DNA from 3 places in the Pseudomonas sp. TE3911 genome. Region 1 is predicted to be linked to each of the others. Evidence: riboswitches for the same ligand, from Rfam matches in the RefSeq annotation. Region 1 holds a riboswitch; each other region holds the start of a gene.

Region 1 (7,823 bases):
CTGCACATGTCGACGTCAGCCCGCCTAGTTCTTCTCGTTTGCGCCGCGCTGCTCAGCGCCTGCGCCAGCCGTCCGCCGCCTGCTCCTGTCGCGGCCAAGCCCAAGCCGGTATTCAACTACGCCACCCAGAATTTCTCGCCTGCTGCCGAAGACGTGCTCTTCCGTGCGCTGGGCCTGGTCGGCACGCCTTATCGCTGGGGCGGCAACACGCCGGACTCGGGCTTTGATTGCAGTGGCCTGATCGGCTTTGTGTTCCGTGACGCCGCCGGCATTTCCCTGCCACGCACTACCCGTGAGCTGATCGTGATGCGCGCTCAGGACGTGAGTGAGCAGAACCTGCAAACAGGTGACCTGCTGTTCTTCGCCACCGGTGGTGGTTCGCAGGTCAGCCATGCTGGGATCTATGTGGGCGAGGGCCGCTTTGTCCATGCGCCGCAAACCGGCGGTACGGTGAAGCTCGATACCCTGTCCAAGGCGTATTGGCAGAATGCCTATCTGAGCGCCAAGCGGGTATTGCCAGCAAACCTGGCACGTAATCCCTGAACCCAATACCTAACTAAATGTGGGAGGGGGCTTGCCCCCGATAGCGAAGTATCAGTCACAGTATCTGTGCCTGACCCACTGCTATCGGGAGCAAGCCCCCTCCCACATTGGTTTTGTGATGCTTCTGGGGGCGTTTATTTGGCCGCCGACACCCGCCATACCTTGTTCCCCACGTCATCCGCCACCAGCAAGTCCCCTTGCTGATCAATCACCACGCCCACTGGGCGGCCCATGGCTTTCTCATCTTTATCGAGGAAGCCGGTCAGCACGTCCACCGGCTGACCTTTAGGCTGGCCTGCCTCGAATGGCACGAAAATCACCTTGTAGCCGCTGTGCGGCTTGCGATTCCACGAGCCATGCTGGCCGATGAATGCGCCGTTGCTGAACGGCGCCGGGAGTTTGCTGCCCTCGGCGAACGTCAGGCCCAAAGAAGCGGTGTGCGGCCCTACGGCGTAGTCCGGCGCAATGGCCTTGGCGACCAGGTCCGGGTTCTGCGGCGTGACGCGCACATCCACATGCTGGCCGTAATAGCTGAACGGCCAGCCATAGAAACCGCCGTCCTTGACCGAGGTGATGTAGTCCGGCACCAGGTCGCTGCCGATCTCGTCGCGCTCGTTCACCGCTGTCCACAGCTTGCCGCTCTGCGGTTCCCAAGCCATACCATTGGGGTTGCGCAGGCCGGAGGCGAAAATACGGTGCTGGCCGCTGGCGCGGTCGACTTCCCAGATCGCGGCACGCCCCTGTTCCGCCTCCAGGCCGTTTTCACCGACATTGCTGTTTGAGCCGACGCTCACGTACAGCTTGCTGCCATCCTTGCTGGCCACCACGTTTTTCGTCCAGTGATGGTTCAGCGGACCGCCTGGCAAGTCGACCACCTTGGAGCCTTGGGCCTTGATGGCAGTTTCGCCTGGCTGATAGGGGAAACGCAGCAGCTTGTCCGAGTCGGCCACATACAGGTCGTTTCCGACCAGGGTCATACCGAACGGCGAATTGAGGTTTTCCAGGAACACCGTACGTGTTTCGGCGACGCCGTCGTGGTCGGCATCGCGCAATAGAGTGATACGGTTCGGGCTCGGCACCCCGGCGCCGGCACGTCCCATGACCTTCTCCATGACCCAGCCGCGTATGCCCTTGGCGTCATCCGGTTTGGGCGGTGCGTTGGTTTCCGCCACCAGCACATCGCCATTGGGCAACACATACAGCCAGCGCGGGTGGTCGAGGCCCTCGGCGAACGCGGCCACTTGGGTGCCGGGGGCTGCCGTTGGCTTCGCGCCATCTGGCCAGCCGATGGCTGGAGCGATGTTGACGGTAGGGATCAGCGTTTTGTTCGGTTCCGGCAGTCGGGGCGAGGGGCCGGTGCCGTCGGAAACCTTCAGGGTTGAGCTTTCTCCGCACGCCGCGAGGGTGCCGGCAAGCATGATTAACAGGGCGAGTCTGGTTTTATGCATGGTGTTCTCCTTGATACCTGTAAGGGTAGAGGAGGGCGGTGGTGCGATGGTTCAAGTACTCGACTAGCTTTCATTGACGCTCCACCCCCAACCCACTAACCTTCGCCGCTTGTTCCAGGTGCTCTGTGACCCGTGGGTCGACAGAGTGAAACAGGGAAGCCGGTGAGTGAGCGCGCTTGTACACAGCGCCGCCGCAATTCCGGCGCTGCCCCCGCAACGGTAAATGAGTCAAGACGCTGCTTTTGCCACTGTATCGCGTGCGATATGGGAAGGCGCAGCGTTGGCCTGCTTGCTCTCTACAAGAGCTGCGCCACTCATGAGCCCGGAGACCGGCCTGGATCATCCAACAGCATCACGGTGGGCGATGCTTGGCTGTCTGTTTTTTCTTTTTCCTGCCCGCCGTTTTTGTCCAGCCCCAACGGAGAGCTGCCATGACCGATACCCCCGACCGCGACGAACGCCACTTGGCGCGCATGCTGCGCAAAAAAGCCGTGATCGACGAGCGCATCGCCAACTCCCCTAACGAATGCGGCTTGCTGCTGGTACTCACCGGCAACGGCAAAGGCAAGAGCAGCTCGGCGTTTGGGATGCTCGCTCGCGCCATGGGCCATGGGATGCAATGCGGTGTGGTGCAGTTCATCAAGGGGCGTAACAGCACTGGCGAAGAGTTGTTTTTCCGCCGCTTCCCCGAGCAAGTGCGTTTCCACGTCATGGGCGAAGGCTTTACCTGGGAAACCCAGGACCGCCAGCGCGATATCGCCGCCGCCGAGGCAGCCTGGGCGGTATCCCGCGAACTGCTGCAAGACCCAACCATCGGCCTGGTGGTGCTGGACGAGCTGAACATAGCCCTCAAGCACGGCTACCTCGACCTGGACCAAGTGCTCAGCGACCTGCAAGCCCGCCCGCCGATGCAACACGTGGTGGTCACTGGCCGTGGCGCTAAGCCGGAGCTGATCGAGATGGGCGACACCGTCACCGAAATGGGCATGCTCAAACACGCATTCCAGGCCGGTATCAAGGCACAGAAGGGCGTCGAACTTTGAATCAGCCCCGTCATTGCCCGGCCGTATTGATCGCCGCACCGGCGTCCGGCCAAGGCAAAACTACCGTCACCGCCGCCCTGGCCCGTTTGCACCGCAATCTGGGACGTAGGGTGCGCGTGTTCAAATGCGGTCCGGACTTTCTGGACCCGATGATCCACGAACGCGCCAGCGGTGCGCCGGTGTATCAATTGGATATGTGGATGGTGGGCGAGCAGGAAAGTCGCCGCCTGCTGTGGGAAGCGGCGGGGGAGGCCGACCTGATCCTGATCGAAGGCGTGATGGGTCTGTTCGACGGCACGCCCTCCAGTGCCGACCTGGCGCGGCACTTCGGCGTGCCGGTGCTGGGCGTGATTGATGGCACCGCCATGGCCCAAACCTTTGGTGCTCTGGCGCTAGGCCTTGCGCGCTACCAGCCGGATCTACCGTTCGCGGGCGTGTTGGCCAACCGCGTCGGCACGTTGCGTCATGCGCAATTGCTCGAAGGTAGCCTCACTGAAGGCCTGCGCTGGTACGGCGCGCTGTCCCGCGAGACGGGAATCGAGCTGCCGAGCCGTCATCTGGGCCTGGTTCAAGCCAGCGAACTGAATGACCTCGATGCACGCCTGGACGCCGCCGCCCAAGCCTTGGGCAGCAGTTGCGAAGTCGCTTTACCGCCGCCCGTGACCTTCGCCGCGCCTGAAGTGATCGAAGCTGAGCCGTTGTTGGCCGGTGTCCGCATTGCCGTGGCCCGCGACGAAGCCTTCGCCTTCACCTACGGCGCCAGTCTTGACCTGTTGCGGGCGATGGGCGCTGAGCTGACATTTTTCTCCCCGATCCACGATCGCGAATTACCTGACGCCGACAGTCTGTATCTGCCTGGTGGCTACCCGGAACTGCACCACCAGGCGTTGTCGGAAAATACTCCGATGCTCGACGCCATCCGTGCTCACCATGCGGCGGGTAAGCCGTTGCTCGCTGAGTGTGGCGGCATGCTCTACCTGCTGAACTCCCTCACCGACGTCGACGGCAACCGCGCCGAACTGCTCGGCCTGTTGCAGGGTGATGCAGTGATGCAAAAGAAACTGGCGGCCCTGGCGCTGCAAAGCGTCGAATTGCCGGAAGGCGTACTGCGCGGCCATACCTATCACCACTCCCTGACCAGCACCGAATGGCAACCGATTGCCCGTGGTTTGAGCCCCAATGGTGGGCGCGGGGCCGAAGCGGTCTACCGACAGGGGCGGATGACGGCCTCTTACGTGCACTTCTACTTTCCGTCGAATCCGGCTGCTGTGGCCGCATTGTTTTTACCCACGATAGCGCCATGACTGACAACGCCTTCCCCCAGGCCGACCGCGATGCCGTTTACCGCGCCATTGCCGAACGCCGCGACATGCGTCACTTCAGCGGTGGCACTGTCGCCCCTGAATTGCTCCACCGCCTGCTTCAGGCCGCGCATCAGGCGCCGAGTGTCGGCCTCATGCAGCCCTGGCGTTTTATCCGCATCAGCGACCGCCACCTGCGCGGGCAGATCCAGCAACTGGTGGAAGAAGAGCGCGTGCGCACAGCCGAGGCCCTTGGCGAGCGCACCGATGAGTTCATGAGGCTTAAGGTCGAAGGCATCAATGACTGTGCCGAAGTACTGGTGGCGGCATTGATGGATGATCGCGAGCGCCATATTTTCGGCCGGCGCACCTTGCCGGAGATGGACATGGCCTCGCTGTCCTGCGCGATCCAGAATCTGTGGCTGGCCGCTCGCGTGGAAGGCCTTGGCATGGGCTGGGTCTCGTTGTTTGAGCCCCAGGCCCTGGCCGATTTGCTGGGCCTGCCGCCCGGCGCAAAACCTCTGGCTGTGTTGTGCCTGGGGCCGGTCGTCGAGTTCTATCCGGCACCGATGTTGCAGCTCGAAGGCTGGACCGAACCGCGTCCGCTGAGTGACATGTTGTTTGAGAATACGTGGAGAGTAAGTCAATGAGTGTGGCCTTGCTGTGTGTCGCTGCAGTGGCGTTGGATGCGCTACTGGGCGAGCCCAGGCGCTGGCATCCGCTGGTGGCGTTCGGCAATTTTGCCGGGCGCATCGAGCAACGTTTCAACAGTGGCGGCCGTGGCTGGCGCAGTCACGGTGTGACGGCGTGGTTTATCGCCGTGGTGCCGTTGACGCTGCTGGCCACCGCGTTGTCGTGGGCGCCTTATATCGGCTGGGTGTTGGAGATTCTGGCGTTGTACTGCGCCCTCGGTATGCGCAGCCTCGGCGAGCATGTGATGCCGGTGGCCCAGGCGTTGCGCAGCGATGACCTGGATGAAGCCCGCACGCGGGTGAGTTACCTGGTGAGCCGCCAGACCAGCGAGCTGGATCGCACCGAAGTCGCCCGCGCCGCCACCGAATCGGTATTGGAAAACGGCAGCGATGCGATATTCGCCGCGCTGTTCTGGTTCGTGGTCGCTGGCGTACCGGGCGTGGTGCTCTACCGATTGAGCAACACCCTTGATGCCATGTGGGGCTATCGCAACGAGCGCTTCGAGCGCTTCGGCTGGGCCGCAGCGAAAATCGACGACGTGCTCAACTACATTCCGGCACGCCTGGTGGCCTTGACCTACGCCGTGCTCGGCAAAACCCGCCTGGCCCTCAAATGCTGGCGCACCCAGGGCCCGACCTGGGACAGCCCCAACGCCGGGCCGGTGATGGCTGCCGGCGCAGGCGCCTTGGGTGTTGAATTGGGTGGTGCTGCGATTTATCACGGCGAAGTACACCAGCGTCCGCCATTGGGCGAAGGCCCGGCGGCGGATGCCGACTCCATCGACCGAGGCTGGCAACTGGTGCAGCGCGGCGTATGGTTGTGGCTGCTGATCCTATGTGCGGGGGCGCAATTCTATGCTTGAACACGGTGGCCGACTGCGTAAAGCATCCATTCAATACGGGATTGCCGAGGCCGACTGGCTTGACCTGTCCAGCGGTCTCGCGCCTTGGCCCTGGCCGATCCCGCCGATCCCGCTGCGTGCCTGGGCACGATTGCCAGAGACCGACGACGGCTTGGAACAGGCTGCCAGCGAGTACTACGGGGCCGCGCATTTATTGCCGGTGCCCGGTTCCCAGGCGGCGATCCAGTTGCTGCCGCGCCTGCGCCGATCCGGCAAAGTCGGCGTGCTGTCGCCTTGCTATGCCGAGCATGCCGAAGCCTGGCGCCGCGCCGGGTATGTGGTGCGCGAGGTGCAGGAACAGGAAGTCGACTTCTTCCTCGATAGCCTCGACGTTTTGGTGGTGGTCAATCCCAACAATCCTACAGGCCAGAGCCTGACTCCCCAGCGCCTGCTGGACTGGCACACACGGCTGGCCCAGCGCGGCGGCTGGCTGGTGGTGGACGAAGCGTTTATGGACGTGACGCCGGAGTTGAGTTTGGCAGGCCAGGCTCATCAGGTCGGTCTGATTGTGTTGCGCTCGTTCGGCAAGTTCTTCGGCCTGGCCGGCGTGCGTCTGGGATTTGTGCTGGCCGAACGCAAGTTGCTCAAGTTGCTCGCTGAACAGGTCGGGCCTTGGGCCGTCAGCGGACCGACACGCGTGTTGGGGCAAGTGTGCCTGCGCGACACTGCCGGGCATACCCGTCAGCGGGCGCGTTGCGTCGAGGCTGGCGAGCGATTGTTCACGCTGCTTGAGCGCCACGGATTTCAGCCTCAGGGCGGCTGCGCGTTGTTCCAATGGCTGATCACCCCGCACGCCGAACGCATGCACGAATTCATGGCCCAGCGCGGCATCCTGCTGCGCCTGTTCGTCCACGACAGCAGCCTGCGCTTCGGCCTGCCCGACACCGAGGCCGATTGGTTGCGCCTCGACGCCGCACTGGCCGCCTATAAGGATGCTTCATGAGTACGCTGATGGTGCAAGGCACCACGTCCGACGCCGGCAAAAGTACGCTGGTGACCGCGCTGTGCCGCTGGCTGGTGCGCCAGGGCGTCGCAGTGGTGCCGTTCAAGCCGCAGAACATGGCGCTCAACAGTGCCGTGACGGCCGAAGGCGGCGAGATCGGCCGCGCCCAGGCGGTGCAGGCCCAGGCAGCTAATCTGGCGCCCCACACTGACATGAACCCGGTGTTGCTCAAACCCAACAGCGACACCGGTTCCCAAGTGATCATCCACGGCCGCGCCGTGACCACCATGAACGCCGTGGCCTATCACGACTACAAAGCCATCGCCATGCAGGCAGTGCTGGCCTCCCACGCACGGTTGAGCGAAGCCTATCCGGTGGTGATGGTGGAAGGCGCAGGCTCCCCGGCGGAGATCAACCTGCGCGCCAATGACATTGCCAACATGGGCTTCGCCGAAGCCGTTGACTGCCCAGTGTTGCTGATCGCCGACATCAATCGCGGCGGTGTGTTTGCCCATCTGGTCGGCACCTTGGAATTGCTTTCGCCCACCGAACAAGAGCGGGTCAAGGGCTTCGTCATCAACCGTTTTCGCGGCGATATCGCGCTGTTGCAACCCGGTTTGGATTGGCTGCAAGCACGCACTGGCAAACCGGTAGTGGGGGTTTTGCCCTACGTGATGGATTTGCACTTGGAGGCTGAAGACGGCATCGACCAGCGTCAGATCGACAAGGCGGCGCAGGTGCTCAAGGTGGTGGTGCCGGTATTGCCGCGCATCAGCAATCACACGGATTTTGACCCACTGCGCCTGCATCCTCAGGTGGATTTGCAGTTTGTCGGTCCGGGCCGGTCGATTCCTGCCGCCGACCTGATCATCCTGCCGGGCTCGAAAAGCGTGCGCAGTGATTTGGCGTATCTGCGTGCCAATGGCTGGGATACCGCCGTAGCACGGCATT
Region 2 (7,823 bases), 1.9 Mb from region 1:
AAATTCAGAATCTTACGCAATAAACCTAACAACTAAGATTAACTGTGGGAGGGGGCTTGCTCCCGATAGCGGTAGCTCAGTTGCCCCATTGGAAGCTGACCCGCCGCTATCAGGAGCAAGATCCTCCCATATTTATCTGTATTTATTGATATTTATCAGTGGCTTATAGGGTCTTTATGAAGTGAATAATCAAGGTCGATAAAGGTGCGCATGCCCCGCCCGATACAGCGACGACTCACTGAAACTGTCACTCGCCAGCACCCGGCCCACCACAATCAACGCCGTACGCCGAAAACCTTTGGACGCGACTTTCTCGGCGATATCACTAAGGGTGCCCACTACCCAATCCTGATCCGGCCAAGTCGCGCGATGCACCACGGCGATCGGGCAATCCGCGCCATAGTGCGGCAGCAGTTCGGCGACGATTTTCTCCAGATGATTCACCCCCAGATGAATCGCCATGGTCGTACCGTGCTGCGCCAGGCTGTCGAAACCCTCACCGGCGGGCATGTTGGTTTTATCGGCATAACGGGTCAGGATCACGCTTTGGGCGATGTCTGGCAGGGTCAGCTCCGTCTCCAGTAACGCTGCGCAGGCCGCTACGGCGGTGACGCCAGGAATGATCTGGAATGGAATGCCCAATTCCCGCAAAAGGCGGATCTGCTCGCCGATCGCTCCGTAAAGGCTCGGATCCCCGGAGTGCACGCGCGCCACGTCCTGGCCTTTGGCGTGTGCGGTCTTGATCAAGTCGATGATCTGTTCAAGGTGCAGTTCGGCGCTGTTGACCACGTGTTCTGCCTGATGACCTTCCAATACCGCCGCAGGCACCAGCGAACCGGCATAAATGATCACCGGGCAACTACGGATCAGCCGCTGGCCTTTGACGGTAATCAATTCCGGGTCGCCGGGGCCGGCGCCGATGAAGTAGACGGTCATGGAGAATTCCTGTCAAAAAACGGGCGAGCATGAAGATTGCTCATGATCGGGGAGGGCGATTATCGGGGTTTTAACCGGCGCAGGCCAACGCAAAGGTGGCTTGGGCGGTTTTTTTGCGGGTGATGAGCAACTGGGCAGGCGCGCCGCCGAGCTGTTCAACAAGGGCCAGGGCGGCACTTTCGGCGATGCCGTAACACCCCGTGTGGGCGAACGCGACGTCGGACTTGTGGCTTAGCCGGTGTTCATAAATCGCCAGTTGCTCGGCGTTGAAGCACTCCAGCGGCAGGTTCAAGTGCCGTGCCAGAGCCAGTAAGCCTGGCTCGTCGTGTTTGCGGTCGATACTGGCCAGCGCGGTGATGCATTGGGGATCAATCCCTGCCTCGGCGAGAGCGGTATCAAACAGCGCCAGCAGGGTATGAACCTCACAACCCCGCTGGCAACCCAGGCCGACCACGTAGGTCATGCGGAGTATTGATCGTCGCGTTTGCGGCGGAACAGCCAGGCGCTGATCAGCCCCAGGGCCAGCCAGAATGCCACGTTGGTCAGTTGCGAAGCGATTTTGAACTGCGTTTCCAGGGCTTGCGGCGCGAGCATTGCGTGCACTTCCGGTTGCGGCGCGCCAATGACGTGCGGTACCGCGAGGATGGCAGCGCCCAGCACTTTCAGCAGCCAGTTGCGCCCGAACACGATCAGCGCAATCCCGGCAGCGGTGGAGGCCGCAGTGCCGATCCACCACGTCTGGCGCAGTGCCAGATCAGCGGCGGCGGTGCCCGGCAACTCGGGTGGCAGGCCCATCGTCGGCGCCAGCACGAAGGTTGCGTAACCGGCCAGGCCCCACAGCAGGCCCTGCGCCGTGCGGGTGGGGGCGCGCAATGTGTAGAGGCCGGCCAGCATCAGTGCAAAACCAACCGCCACCACCAAGTTGCCACCGGTGGTCGACAGCACGCGCTGCCAGCCATCTTCAGGCTCCCAGGCTTCGGCATCGTGGGTGTGGGCAGCAGCGCCGGCAGCGTGCTCATGCACCACTTCGGTTGCCGCCGGGGCTTTTTCAAAGGTTTCCGCCTGAAGAATCAGCGGGGCGACCCAAAAGCTTTGCAGCAGGGTCAGCAGCAGCGCGGCCAACAGGCCGGTGAAACCTGCGGTTTGCGCAATACGCTTGATCATGTCGGCAGGTCTCAGTGGCACGGGAACGCGGCGCTGTGGCGGGTATCGTGGGCAGCGTTGTGCACCGCCTCGATATGCGAGAAACCGGCGAAATACACCAGACACGCGCCGAGGATCGACGCGCCGATGGCGGCGGTCAGGCGTTGGCTCAAGGTAGAGGTGCTGCTGGCGGAGTGCGAAGTGCTGCTGATGATCGACATGGCGCGTCCCTTTCAGGTGTCTGGATGAAACGAGCGCATGAAAACCCCGCGAGCCAGGCACGCAGAGTTCCGAACAGCGCCCGCCCACCGCGGGTTTGTTATCTGATTTTTCGGGCCGGTCTCCGGGCTTGCGAGGGACACTGGGTCTATAAAGCATCGCCTTCCCATGCCTTACAGGCACAGTGGATCTGACGCTTCACTCGCTTACCGTTGCGGGGGCAGCACCGGACTGGTCATGGTAGCCATGATTTACCGGTTTCCCGTTTCACCCTGTGAAGGGCACCCGAAACAAGGCATGTAGGAAAGCATGCAGAGCGACGGTAGTCAAATTCACCGAGCCCCTGTAGCCTTGCACCTTCGAGGTTCTTCGGCCCAGGCCGAAGCTAAGAAGGGAACGCGGTTCAATCCGCGGCTGCCCCCGCAACTGTGAAGGGTTCATCCGACTGCCACGCCACTGCCATCAACGGCGGGAAGGCGCAGCCGGCGCCGGTCTAGCGACCCGCAAGCCCTAAGCCAGGAGACCTGCCTCGCAACCGATTTTCTAATTCAACCGGGCGGGGTGATCCGGTGACGAAATCCGCTTCTGCGCCGCGCCGCAGGGCCTATCGTCCCGTATGCCCGCCCCCAAGGGCATCCGATGAAAACACTGGCCAAACTCCCCGTCACTATCGTTACCGGCTTCCTCGGCTCGGGCAAAACCACCTTGCTGCGCCATATGCTCGACAACGCCCAGGGCCGTCGCATCGCCGTCATCGTCAATGAGTTCGGCGAGTTGGGCATTGATGGTGAAATCCTCAAGCAGTGCTCCATCGGTTGCACCGAAGAAGAAGCCAATGGCCGCGTGTACGAACTGGCCAACGGCTGCCTGTGCTGCACCGTGCAGGAAGAGTTCTTCCCGGTGATGCGCGAACTGGTCGCCCGTCGCGGCGACCTCGATCATATCCTCATCGAAACCTCGGGCCTGGCCCTGCCAAAACCGCTGGTGCAAGCCTTCCAGTGGCCGGAAATCCGCAGCGCCTGCACGGTTGACGCGGTGATCACCGTGGTCGACAGCCCGGCCGTGGCCGCCGGTACCTTTGCTGCGTTCCCCGATCAAGTGGACGCCCAGCGCAAACTCGACCCGAACCTGGACCATGAGTCGCCACTGCACGAGCTGTTCGCCGACCAATTGGCCAGCGCGGACCTGGTCATCCTCAACAAGGCCGATCTGATCAGCTCGGAAGACCTGGCCCGTGTGCGCCTGGAAGTCGCCGAAGAGCTGCCGCCAGCCGTCAAAATCATCGAAGCCAGCAGCGGTCGCGTGCCCCTGGACGTGTTGATTGGCCTGGGCGCCGGCTCCGAAGAGCATATCGACGGTCGTCATAGCCATCACGATCATCACCACGAAGGTGAAGACGATCACGACCACGATGCGTTTGATTCCATCTCCATCGACTTGCCCCAGGCCGACGAAGCGCTGCTGCTCGACGCATTGACTCAACTGGTCGTGCAACACGGCATCTTGCGTGTCAAAGGCTTCGCCGCGATCCCGAACAAGCCGATGCGCCTGTTGATCCAGGGCGTGGGCACCCGCTTTGACAAACACTTCGACCGCGCCTGGGGTGCTGACGAAGCACGCATCACGCGCCTGGTGCTGATCGGCCAGGACCTGGATGCGGTCGGCCTCGAAGCGCAACTGCGCGCCGCGCTCAGCGTTTAATCCATGCACCTGCTCAGGACTCAGCCCGGTGGTTTTGTCGCGGACGACAATATTGCCGACCTTGGACAAACCCCCGCCGAGCTGGTGATCCTGTGCAGCGGTGATTCCAGCCTGGCGCTGCTGGCCGAAGCGGCCCAGCAGTTGCCGGATGACTACCCGAGCCTGCGCCTGGCCAACCCGATGCAGGTGCAGAACCACGCTTCGGTCGACCTGTATGTCGATGAGGTGCTGCGCCACGCGAAGGTCATCCTGATTTCCCTGCACGGTGGCATCGGTTATTGGCGCTACGGCATCGAGCGCTTGGTGGAGTTGGCCGAGCGCGGTGTGCAGCTGATCCTGGTGCCGGGGGATGATCGCCCGGACCCGGAACTCAGCGGTCTCAGTACCGTCGGCGTCGAGGCGCGGGATCGCTTGTGGCAGTTTCTGCGCCAGGGCGGGCTGGGCAACGCGCTGGACTTTTATCGCTGCCTGGCCAGCGGCTATATGGGCCGCGACTACCCGTGGGCCGAGCCGCAAGCCTTGCCGCGTACGGCGATTTATCATCCCGGCAAAGCCAATGCTTGCCTGAGCGACTGGCAGGCAGATTGGCACGCCGACCATCCCGTGGCGGCGGTGCTGTTCTATCGCTCCCATTTGCAGGCGGCCAATACCGGTTTTATCGATGTGTTCTGCCAGCGCTTGCAGGCGGCGGGCCTCAACCCGTTGCCGATGGCGGTGGCCAGTTTGAAAGAGCCCGGCTGCCTCGCGGTGGTCGAGGATTTGCTGGATGACGTGCAGGCATCGGTGATTCTGAATACCACCGGTTTTGCCCAATCCAGCCCCGAAGCCCCGCATTTGCGGCCATTTCGCCGCAACATTCCGGTGATCCAGGCGATTTGCGCCCAGGACAACCAGCCCGGCTGGGAGGCCAGTGAACAAGGCCTGGGTCCGCGCGACCTGGCGATGCACATTGCCTTGCCGGAGCTGGACGGCCGCATTATCAGCCGGCCGATCAGCTTCAAAGACCTGGCCTGGCGCAGCGAACGCAGCCAGTCGGACGTGGTGTGCTACCGCGCAGCGCCCGAGCGTATGGATTTTGTCGCCGAGCTGGCGCGCCGTTGGGTCGAACTGGCGCGTGTGCCGAATGCGGATAAACGCATCGCGCTGATCCTTGCCAACTACCCGACCCGCGATGGCCGCATCGGCAACGGTGTGGGCCTGGACACCCCGGCGGCGGCGCTGAATATCCTGTGTGCGTTGCAAGCTGAAGGTTACCCGGTGCCAGCGGTACTGCCGGAAAGCGGCACCGCCTTGATCCACGACTTGCTGGGTGGCGTCACCAACGATCTGGACAGCCTCGACCTGCGCCCGTGCCATCAAAGCCTGGGCCTGGATGAGTACGAAGCGATGTTCAAGCGCCTGCCTGAAGCCAACCAGCGCGCCGTGCTGGAGCGCTGGGGCACGCCCCATAACGATCCGATGTTCCGCGATGGCCGCCTGATGGTCGCCGGCCTACGCCTGGGCCTGACGTTCGTCGGCATCCAGCCGGCGCGGGGTTACCAGGTGGACGCCAGTGCGGTGTACCACGACCCGGACCTGGTGCCGCCCCACGGCTATCTGGCGTTCTATTTCTGGTTACGCCACACCTATGGCGCCCATGGCGTCATCCATGTGGGCAAGCACGGTAATCTGGAATGGCTGCCAGGCAAGGGCGTGGGCCTGTCGGAACACTGCTGGCCTGACGCGATACTGGGGCCGCTGCCGAATATCTACCCCTTTATCGTCAACGACCCGGGCGAGGGCGCCCAGGCCAAGCGGCGCACCCAGGCAGTGATCATCGATCACCTGATGCCGCCGCTGACCCGCGCCGAAACCTACGGCCCGCTGCGTGACCTGGAGCTGTTGGCGGACGAGTATTACGAGGCCCAACTGCTCGACCCACGCCGTGCCCGTGAGCTGCAAAAAGACATCCTTAAGCTGGTGCGCGAAACCCGTATCGACCAGGAGCTTGAACTGGATGGCGACGCCGATGCGGCGATTTGGCTGCCGCGCCTGGACACCTACCTGTGTGATTTGAAGGAATCGCAGATCCGCGACGGCCTGCATATCTTCGGTGAATCGCCGCAAGGCCGTTTGCGCATTGATACGTTGCTGGCCTTGCTGCGCATCCCCCGAGGCGATGGCCGTGGCCCGCAATCGAGCTTGCTGCGCGTGTTGGCCAAGGCCTTTGGGCTGGGCTTCGACCCGCTGGACTGCGCCCTGGCCGAACCGTGGACTGGGCGCCGCCCGGCGGTGTTGCAGAGCATCGATGCGCAGGTGTGGCGCACCGCCGGCGACACCCGCGAGCGTCTGGAGTTGTACGCGGCGCGGCTGATCGAGCAGGCGTTGGAAGGCCCCCTTGAACAGTTGGAAGAACCCGGCTGGGAAGACGTGAAAGCGGTTATCGAAAGCCTGCGCATCGTCGTGGCACCACGCCTGGATGCCAGCGGCCCGGCGGAAATGCGCGGTTTGCTGGACGCCCTCGACGGTCGTTTCGTGCCGGCAGGTCCGAGCGGCGCGCCGAGTCGTGGGCGCTTGGATGTACTGCCCACCGGGCGCAATTTCTTCACCGTCGATGTGCGCAACCTGCCCACCACCACGGCTTGGCGCATCGGCTTCCAGTCGGCCAGCTTGCTTCTTGAGCGGCATTTGCAGGACCACGGCGATCATTTGCGCCAGTTGGGCCTGTCGGTCTGGGGCACCGCGACCATGCGCACCGGCGGCGATGATATCGCCCAGGCCATGGCGCTGATGGGCGTGCGCCCGGTGTGGGCCACCGGCAGCCAGCGGGTGGATGACTTTGAAATCCTGCCGGTCAGCCTGCTGGACCGCCCGCGTGTGGATGTGACGCTGCGGGTGTCCGGGTTTTTCCGCGATGCCTTCGCCAACCTGATCCGCTTGTTTGACGCGGCGGTGCAGGCGGTGGCGGCGTTGGACGAACCGGACGACATGAACCCACTGGCCGCCAAGGTGCGCAGCGAACGCGCGGCGTTACTGGCGTCTGGCCTGGATGAAGAGGCCGCGGCGAAACAGGCCGGCTGGCGCATTTTTGGCGCCAAGCCCGGTGCCTATGGCGCAGGCGTGCAGGGCGCGATCGATGGCCGCCTGTGGCAAAGCCGCGAGGACTTGGCCGAGGTCTACTTGAACTGGGGCGGCTACGCCTATGGCGGCGCCGACGAAGGCACCGCCGCCCGCGAGCAGTTCGCCCAGCGCCTGAGCCAGGTGCAGGCCGTGCTGCAAAACCAGGACAACCGCGAGCACGACCTGCTCGACTCCAACGATTACTACCAATTCCAGGGCGGCATGCTCGCCGCCGTGGAAACCCTGAGCGGCGATAAGGCTGCCAGCTATCACGGTGATCACAGCCAGCCGGACTTGCCGAAGATCCGCACTTTGAAGGAAGAGCTGAACCGGGTGATCCGTGCCCGCGCTGCCAACCCCAAGTGGATCGATGGGGTGAAGCGTCATGGCTATAAAGGTGCGTTTGAAATGGCCGCGACCGTGGACAATCTGTTCGCCTTCGACGCCACCACGGCGCTGATCGACGATCATCAATACGCCTTGCTCGCTGACGCCTACCTGCTCGACCCCGACACCCGCGCGTTTGTGCAGCAGCACAACCCAGCGGCGTTGCGGGACATGACCGAGCGCATGCTGGAGGCGCAACAGCGTGGCCTTTGGCAAGAGCCAGGGGCGTACCGTGAAGCGTTGGAAAATCTGTTGCTGGATATAGAAGAAGGCAGTTAGAGCGCGAGATGGGCCGTGGTGGCGGGCGGTGCTGTTGTGGTGAGCGGGCTTGCCCCGCG
Region 3 (7,823 bases), 320 kb from region 1:
CCCGCCGGTTTGATCGCAGAAGGGGCCAGCGGCAGCGCGCCGTCGGGCAGCAGTGAAGGGTGAGAGACTCGCCCGCAATGCATCAGTTGCATGAAGATGTGCCCGCCCTGGGCGTGCACGGCTTGGGTGACAGATTTCCAGGCGGCCACGTGTTCGGCGGTTTCGATACCTGGAGTGCGGACGTAGCCTTTGCCCGACGCGTCGGGAAATACGCCTTCCGAGATGATCAAACCGGCGGTGGCGCGTTGGGCGTAGTAGGTGGTCACAAGGTCGGAAGGCACACCGGCGTCGTTGGCGCGCGAGCGTGTCATCGGCGCCATGATCAGGCGGTTGGCGAGGGTGTAGCGACCAAGGGAAAGGGGAGAGAAAAGAGCATTCATGGCGGTGTTCCTCATCAGTGATGGGGTTATGATTGATCAATCCGATTTCGGGATAAATGTCTGAAATACGAAATGACTAATCCACTGATGGGATAATGCTGTGGAATTTCTCAACGATATGGCGCTGTTTGTCGAGGTGGTGAAGGCACGCAGTTTCAGTCGCGCGGCCGAAAGCCTGGGCATGCCGAACTCGACGCTGTCCCGGCGCATCAGCGAATTGGAAAAAGGTATCGGCCTGCGGCTGTTGCACCGCACTACGCGCAAGATCGAGCCCACTGAGGCGGGTCAGTTGTACTTTGAGCGGTGCAAGCGCATCGTCGACGAGGCCCGGCTGGCCCATGAACAACTCGGCGAAATGCTCGCCCAACCCAACGGCGTGCTGCGCGCTTCGTTGCCGGTGGATTTCGCGATGGTCTACCTGGCGCCGTTGATTGCCGAGTTTTCCCGGTTGTATCCGGACATCACGTTCGAACTCGACTTAACGCCGCGCCAGGTCGACTTGATCAGCGATCCAGTGGACGTGGTCATTCGCATGGGCGAGCCCGCCAATTCCCACCTGATCGCGCGCAAACTCGCGAATATGCGGCGAGCGTTTTACGCCTCGCCCCAGTACCTGGAACGCGCCGGACTGCCAGCTCAGCCAGCAGATCTGGCGCATCACGAATGTTTGCGCATGCGCGGGTCAAGGGCGCATCGATGGGTCTTAGAGTCGGGGTCGGAGAAGGTGGACGTCGACGTGAGCGGGCGGTTTGAGCTCAACAGCGTGGGCATGCTCAGACGCCTGGCCGCGTTGAACCTGGGGATTGCGCTGCTGCCCGAAGGCATTGCCGAGCAGGATGTGGTCAGCGGGACACTGTGCAGAGTACTGCCCGACTGGCATGGCTCGTCGGTTTCAGTTTATGCCCTGACCGAAACGCGGCTGCTGCCCGCGAAGACCCAGCGGTTTATCGAGTTTTTGCGCGACAAGCTGGAGGATGCATGACTGGCCGGGTAACCTTTCGCCTCCCACTCAAACGAAGGGATGTACATGAGCTTCTTCAACCCGGCCTCAAGCGCTCAGCCCCATCCTGCCTGTCCGCCTGCAGCCCTGAAGGGCACTTCATTCTGCAAGTTGCTTGAGTGAACGAGCTGACGCTACGGCCGGCCAGGATCACCGACCTGCCCGCGGTTTACCGGGGTGAGCGGGGATATATCCAGCGTTGGGAGCCTGCACACGAAGTGGCCTGGCAAGATCAGTTGGAACGGCACCTCACACGTTGGGTCAACAACGTTGAGCGATTGACGGTGGCCATGCTCGACGGACAGTTCGCCGGTTATTCGATGTGGATGCCCGAGGACGGTCTTGCCGAGTTGTGCACAATCAACGTCGGCGAGGCATATCGGCGCAAGGGTATTGGGCGTGCATTGCTGGAGGCCTACCGGGCGGCGGCGGGGCAGGCTGGTTATGCGCGGTTGAGCTTGTGCGTGCGGGCGGACAACCCGGCCCGGTTAATGTATGAGGCGGCTGGGTTCGTGTGTGTGGGAACAGCGGCCAACGGGTATTTGCGGTACGAGCGGGTGAGTGAATGATCAATATCCAGACGGTCACGGTTGCCGACATTCCAGAGGTTCTGGCCTTCGTCCTGGCAGCCCGTGCCGAGCTGTTCCCCAAGCTCAGCGATACCAGCATGCCCGCCGACCTGGCGCAATTCGAGGCCACTTACCTTCACGGCGATGGGCACTTCCTGATCGCTCGCCAGGACCACCAGATCATCGCCGCCATCGGTTATTTGCCCTACGACGATCGTTTCCCCCAATTGAATTACCAAGGCCGCAAGACTGTGGAAGTGGTGCGCCTGTTCGTCCTTCCGGCCTTTCGCCGCTTCGGTCTGGCGGGGGAGTTATACCGCGCGTTGGAGGGCAGGGCGCGGGCGGACGGCGTGGACGTGGTGTATCTGCATACCCACCCATTCCTGCCTGGGGCGATTGATTTTTGGGTACGGCAGGGGTTTGAGATTGTGGATGTCGAGGCCGACCCGGTGTGGCAGACGACGCATATGCAGCGGAGTTTATAGGTTTGCGGTGAGCGCGCTCGTTGTGGTCAGAGGGCTTCTTGTGGTGGAAGTATTTCCTGTGGTGAAAGTACGTCCTGTGCTGAACGTGTGTCCTTTGGTGAAAGTGCTTTCTGTAGTGAGCGGGCTTGCCCCGCGCTGGGCTGCGCAGCGGCCCTAAAACCAGGCACTGCGGTTTTTCTGAGAGATTGGGGTGGCTTTATTGGGGCCGCTGCGCAGCCCAGCGCGGGGCAAGCCCGCTCACCACAAAAGGCTCATCGGTCACATAACGCCCATCTGCGTGGAAGTGCTGTCTGTGGTGAAAGTACTTGCTATGGAGGAAGAGCTTTATGTGCTGAAAGTGCTCTCTGTGGTGAGCGGGCTTGCCCCGCGCTGGGCTGCGCAGCAGCCCTAAAACCAGGCACTGCGGTTTTTCTGCGAAATTGCGGTGGCTTTATTGGGGCTGCTTCGCAGCCCAGCGCGGGGCAAGCCCGCTCACCACAAAAGGCTCATCGGTCACTTAACGTCCATCTGCGGTGCTCACCGAGCGCCTCAGTTAGAACGCAACCGCAGTATCTGCGCTCCATCAAACGGGTCCGTCAGGTAATGCCCCTGCACACCGAACGTCTCCTGCAACCGCTGCGGTGTCAGCACGTCCAGCGGTGTGCCCAGCGCCACCAATTGTCCGTGATCGAGCACCGCCAATCGATCACAGGTCAGGGCCTGATTAAGGTCATGCAGCGCGATCAGCGTCGTCACCGGTAACCCTTGCACACCCTTCAAGATTGCCAGTTGATGTTGAATATCCAGGTGATTGGTCGGCTCATCCAACAGCAGAATCTGTGGCCGTTGCGCCAAGGCGCGGGCGATGTGCACACGTTGGCGTTCGCCGCCGGAGAGGCTGCGCCAGGCGCGTTGGCTCAGGTGGGTGGCGTCCACATCGTGCAGGGCCTGGCACACGATGGCGTCGTCCTCGCGTGACCACGGGCTCAGCGCCGACAACCATGGCGTGCGCCCCAACGCCACGGCGTCGAATACGCGGATGGCGTCGTCGGTGTCGGCCTGTTGCTCCACCACTGCCAGCTGTTGCGCGATGGCGCGGCGGGACAGGTCGCCCAAACGGGTGCCCCCAAGCCTTACCTCACCAGAGGCGGGTGTTCGCAACCCCGCCAGCAGTTTGAGCAAGGTGGATTTACCGGAGCCGTTCGGGCCGACAATCCCCAAGGTTTCCCCCAACTGCACCTCAAGATGAATATCCCGTAGCAACTCGGCATCGCGCACTTTGAAACCCAGGCCCGTACAACTGAGCACTTTCATCGCGCATTCCTCCGCCCGATCAGGATCAACGCGAACACCGGCGCGCCGACCAGGGCAGTGACCACGCCCACAGGAATCACTTGGCCTTTGATCAAGGTGCGCGACAGCACATCCGCCGCGATCAAAAACAGCGCGCCGCCCAAGGCGCTGGCTGGCAGCAACCGCGAGTGCCCGGTGCCCAGCAACAGGCGCACCGCATGGGGGATCACCAGGCCGACAAAGCCAATGGAGCCGACAATCGACACCATCACCGCCGTCACCAACGCCGCGCAGCCCACCAGCACAAATTGCACGCGGCGCACCGGAATGCCGAGGGACGCCGCCGAGTCACTGCCGAAGGTAAACGCATCCAGCGCACGCCGATGCCACAAGCACACCGCCAAGCCGGCAACCGCCACCGGCACCGCCAGCCACACCGAAGGCCAGCGCACACCGCTGAGGTTGCCCAGCAGCCAGAACATGATGCCGCGGGCCTGCTCGGAGCTGGCCGACTTGGTAATGAGAAACGCGGTCAGGGCATTGAACATCTGCGAACCGGCAATGCCCGCGAGGATGATCTGGCCGGTACCGCTCATAGAGCCGCTGGCCCGCGCGAGCAAGATCACCAGGGCAAACGCCGCCATGGCCCCGACAAACGCGCCGGCCGACAGTGAAATCAACCCGCCGCCCACGCCCATCAGCGCCACCAACACCGCGCCGGTGGAGGCGCCGGCGCTGATACCCAGCAGATAGGGATCGGCCAGCGGGTTGCGCAGCAACGACTGCAAGATCACCCCACAGGTGGCCAGCCCCGCACCGCACGCGGCAGCGACCAGGGCGCGCGTCAGGCGGTAGTTCCACACCACGCCTTCGTCGATTGGATCGAGCAGATAGCCGGCGTTCCACAGCTTATTGGCGAGCACTTGAAGCACCACCTGCGGATCGATGGACGTTTCGCCGATGGCCACGCCCGCGAGTAGGGCGGCTGAAAGCAGGGTCAGGGCGAGCAGGGTGCGGATCACGCTTTTACTCATTTGCGCAGGTCGTAGCCGTCGATGGCGCCGGCCAGCTGTTCAAGGCCATCGAACGTGCGGAGGCTGGCCTGCAACGCCAGGGCGTCGAGGATGATGATGCGGTTGTGTTTGACGGCGTCCATGTTGCGCGTGACCGGGTCGCTGCGCAGGAAGGCGAGTTTCTTTTCATGGTCGTCGGCAGGGTAGCGGCGACGGTCCATGCGGGCGATCACCAGGAACGTCGGGTTGGCCTTGGCGATGGTTTCCCAGCCAACGGCGGGCCACTCTTCATCGGACTGCACCACGTTGTGCAGGCCGAGGGTTTCGAGCATGAATTCGGGGATGCCCTTGTGGCCCGCCACGTACGGGTCGCTGGCTATCTCGGAACTGGAGAACCACACCAGCGCGCTGGCTTGCTTGAGGCCTTTACTCTGCGCCGTGGCAACGGACTTGGCCAGGCGCGCCTTGAGGTCGTCGTTCAGCTGTTGGCCGCGCGCCTGCACGTCGAAAATCTCGGCCAGTTGGCTGATGCTCTTGTAGAGGGTCTCGATGCGGAACGGCTCTAGCCGCGTGCCGTCGGCGCCCACCAGATTGTCCTTGCCTTCGCAGTCGGAAGGCAGCAGGTAGGTGGGGATCTTCAACTCGTGGAATTGCTCACGGGTGCCCACCACGCCTTGCGGGCCGACCACCCATTCCAGCTCGGCAGCCACCAGTTGCGGGCGTTTGGCGATCACGGCTTCAAAGCTTGGCTCGTTGTTGGCCAGGCGTTCGATTTTGTCGTTCTGCGCCTGGTACTGGGGCAGCACACTGTTGAACCACAGCGAGGTGCCGACCACTTTGTCGCCGACGCCCAGGGCATACAGCATTTCGGTGGCGGCCTGGCCGATGGTCACGCTGCGTGCGGGGGCTTGCGGGAAGGTCACGGCGCTGCCGCAGTTTTGGACCGTCAGCGGGTAGTGAGTGGGCGCCGCTTGAGCCAGGGCACAGAAACCCAGACCGGTGATCAGGGCAGTAACGCGTGGCAGCATGGGGCGATCTCCGTGTGAACCGTAGGTGAAGCAGGGGCAGTACGGCTCGGAAATACGCCCTTGAACGCTGCCGGTCGGGCAGGCAAGGATGTCCTTCCCGGACACCCCGCCGGTTAGTGATTGTGCTGGGCCGGCAGGTCTCCTGACTGATGCGTCTTCGCCACGCTCCAGCCTTCCCGGACGAGGTCCAGTGGCGTTAAGGAGCAGGCTCGGCACCTAAAGTTGCGGGGGCAGTTTCGATTGACGCCGCGGGCGGCGTTTCGAATTCCCTATTAGTCCCATGGGGGAACCGGCGGCGCTATGGTAGTTGATTCAGCCTCGCAGAGGGAGGCTGAGCTTCAGTTTGCGTGCCGGTGGCGCGATCTTCGATGTCGCGCCAAGTGATGGGGTCTATCGTTAAAAAGTCGCTAGGACGTTCGCGCCTCGCAAAAAGGAGGCGGCCAATGTGTGTTCGTCAGTAGCTTCGCAATCCGTTTTTTGCTTGATCCCGCCTAAATGCGCGATCAGATCGCTCACCACAACACGGCCACCTGCCATGAAAGGCCCGCTGCGCAGCCGGGGTTATTTTCGATCCAGCCACACCGTCTGCGCATTGCAGAACTCGCGAACGCCGAAGTGCGACAGCTCGCGACCGAATCCACTTTTCTTCACGCCGCCAAACGCCACCCGTGGGTCGGAGACGCTGAAGGCGTTGATGAAGATCCCGCCGGTTTCCAGCTGATTGGCGATATCCCGTGCTTTCGCTGCGTCAGTGGTGAAGATGCTCGCGGTGAGGCCGAACTCGCTGTCATTGGCCAGGGCCACCGCGTGGTCGGCGTCGCGGGCGGTGATGATCGAGGCCACGGGGCCGAACAGTTCCTGTTTGAACGAGGTCATCTGGTCGGTGACGTTGGCGAGTACGGTGGGCTCGTAGTAGTTGCCGTCGCCTGTGACTTTATGGCCGCCGAGCAACAGGGTCGCGCCTTCCTCCAGGGTGGCCTGGACCTGACCGTGCAACTCGTCGCGCAGGTCGAAGCGGGCCATTGGGCCAATGTAGGTGGCAACTGATGTGGGATCGCCCATCACCAGGGCACGGCTGGCTTCGACGAACTTGGCCGTGAAGGCTTCCACAACACCGGCTTCGATGATCAAGCGCTTGGCGGCGGCGCAGACTTGGCCACTGTTCTGGAAGCGGCCGATGAGCGCGGCTTGCACGGCGGCGTCGAGGTCGGCGTCGTTGAGCACGATGAACGGGTCGGAGCCGCCCAGTTCCAGCACGCTTTTTTTCAACGCTGCACCGGCCTGGGAGCCGATAGCGATGCCGGCGCGCACGCTGCCGGTGAGGGTCACGGCGGCAATACGTGGGTCCGCGATGGCTTTGGACACGCCCTCGGGGGTGACGTTGATCACTTCGAATAAGCCTTCAGCAAAGCCGGCTTTACGGAACGCTTGTTGGATCAGGTAGGCGCTGCCCATCACATTCGGCGCGTGTTTGAGCACGTAAGTGTTGCCGGCGAGCATGGTTGGCACGGCGCCGCGCAGTACCTGCCATACAGGGAAGTTCCACGGCATTACGGCGAGAATCGGGCCCAGCGGGCGGTATTCGATGTGGGCGGTGCCGTTGTCGACCAGGGTCGGTTCCGGGGCGAGCATGGCCGGGCCTTGGGCTGCGTACCATTCACTCAGTTGCGCGCATTTTTCGACTTCGGCACGTGCCTGGGCGATGGGTTTGCCCATTTCCAGAGTGATCATCTGCGCCATGGCTTCGGCTTGCTCGCGCAAGGCGGCGGCCAGGGCTAACAGCAGCTCGGCGCGCTGGCTCACCGGCTGGCGGCGCCAGGTGCGGAAGGCGCTGGTGGCGCGGTCGAGGGCGGCATCCAGCTGCGCTGTTGTTTCGTAGGGATAGTTGCCGACGGTTTGGCCGTTGGCGGGGTTGATCGATAAGGCGTGGGTGTTCGCGTTCATGGCACCGTCCTGTGTACGTTGGGAATGGAGGTCAGCGTACGGGGCTGGATCTTTTCTGGAAACTGAATAATATTAAGCAATACGTTCACGAATGGAGAATGAATTGGATCTCGTGCAACTGGAAATCTTCAA

The links. A riboswitch is a leader RNA that binds a small molecule or an ion and turns the genes downstream of it on or off. The one in region 1 is predicted to bind cobalamin.
Region 2: it holds a riboswitch for cobalamin, as region 1 does, so the genes downstream of both, ACVWXD_RS12335 (CbtB domain-containing protein) here and cobO (cob(I)yrinic acid a,c-diamide adenosyltransferase) in region 1, are expected to answer to the same signal.
Region 3: it holds a riboswitch for cobalamin, as region 1 does, so the genes downstream of both, ACVWXD_RS05115 (ABC transporter substrate-binding protein) here and cobO (cob(I)yrinic acid a,c-diamide adenosyltransferase) in region 1, are expected to answer to the same signal.

What each region holds. Positions count from the first base shown of each region.
Region 1 covers NZ_JBSSFP010000001.1:787,997-795,819, forward strand. The annotation lists gene ACVWXD_RS03670 (C40 family peptidase) at 7-543, shown strand; gene ACVWXD_RS03675 (PQQ-dependent sugar dehydrogenase) at 678-1,991, opposite strand; cobalamin riboswitch at 2,091-2,343, shown strand; gene cobO (cob(I)yrinic acid a,c-diamide adenosyltransferase) at 2,423-3,034, shown strand; gene ACVWXD_RS03685 (cobyrinate a,c-diamide synthase) at 3,031-4,338, shown strand; gene bluB (5,6-dimethylbenzimidazole synthase) at 4,335-4,985, shown strand; gene cbiB (adenosylcobinamide-phosphate synthase CbiB) at 4,982-5,890, shown strand; gene cobD (threonine-phosphate decarboxylase CobD) at 5,883-6,872, shown strand; gene ACVWXD_RS03705 (cobyric acid synthase) at 6,869-7,823, shown strand, end outside.
Region 2 covers NZ_JBSSFP010000001.1:2,697,327-2,705,149, reverse strand. The annotation lists gene cobM (precorrin-4 C(11)-methyltransferase) at 190-936, opposite strand; gene ACVWXD_RS12345 (cobalamin biosynthesis protein) at 1,007-1,399, opposite strand; gene ACVWXD_RS12340 (CbtA family protein) at 1,396-2,100, opposite strand; gene ACVWXD_RS12335 (CbtB domain-containing protein) at 2,112-2,300, opposite strand; cobalamin riboswitch at 2,397-2,602, opposite strand; cobalamin riboswitch at 2,644-2,844, shown strand; gene cobW (cobalamin biosynthesis protein CobW) at 2,938-3,999, shown strand; gene cobN (cobaltochelatase subunit CobN) at 4,003-7,764, shown strand.
Region 3 covers NZ_JBSSFP010000001.1:1,104,160-1,111,982, forward strand. The annotation lists gene ACVWXD_RS05085 (alkene reductase) at 1-380, opposite strand, end outside; gene ACVWXD_RS05090 (LysR family transcriptional regulator) at 481-1,362, shown strand; gene ACVWXD_RS05095 (N-acetyltransferase family protein) at 1,500-1,949, shown strand; gene ACVWXD_RS05100 (GNAT family N-acetyltransferase) at 1,946-2,434, shown strand; gene ACVWXD_RS05105 (ABC transporter ATP-binding protein) at 2,963-3,727, opposite strand; gene ACVWXD_RS05110 (FecCD family ABC transporter permease) at 3,724-4,740, opposite strand; gene ACVWXD_RS05115 (ABC transporter substrate-binding protein) at 4,737-5,747, opposite strand; cobalamin riboswitch at 5,863-6,056, opposite strand; gene ACVWXD_RS05120 (aldehyde dehydrogenase family protein) at 6,309-7,691, opposite strand; gene ptrR (putrescine utilization regulator PtrR) at 7,795-7,823, shown strand, end outside.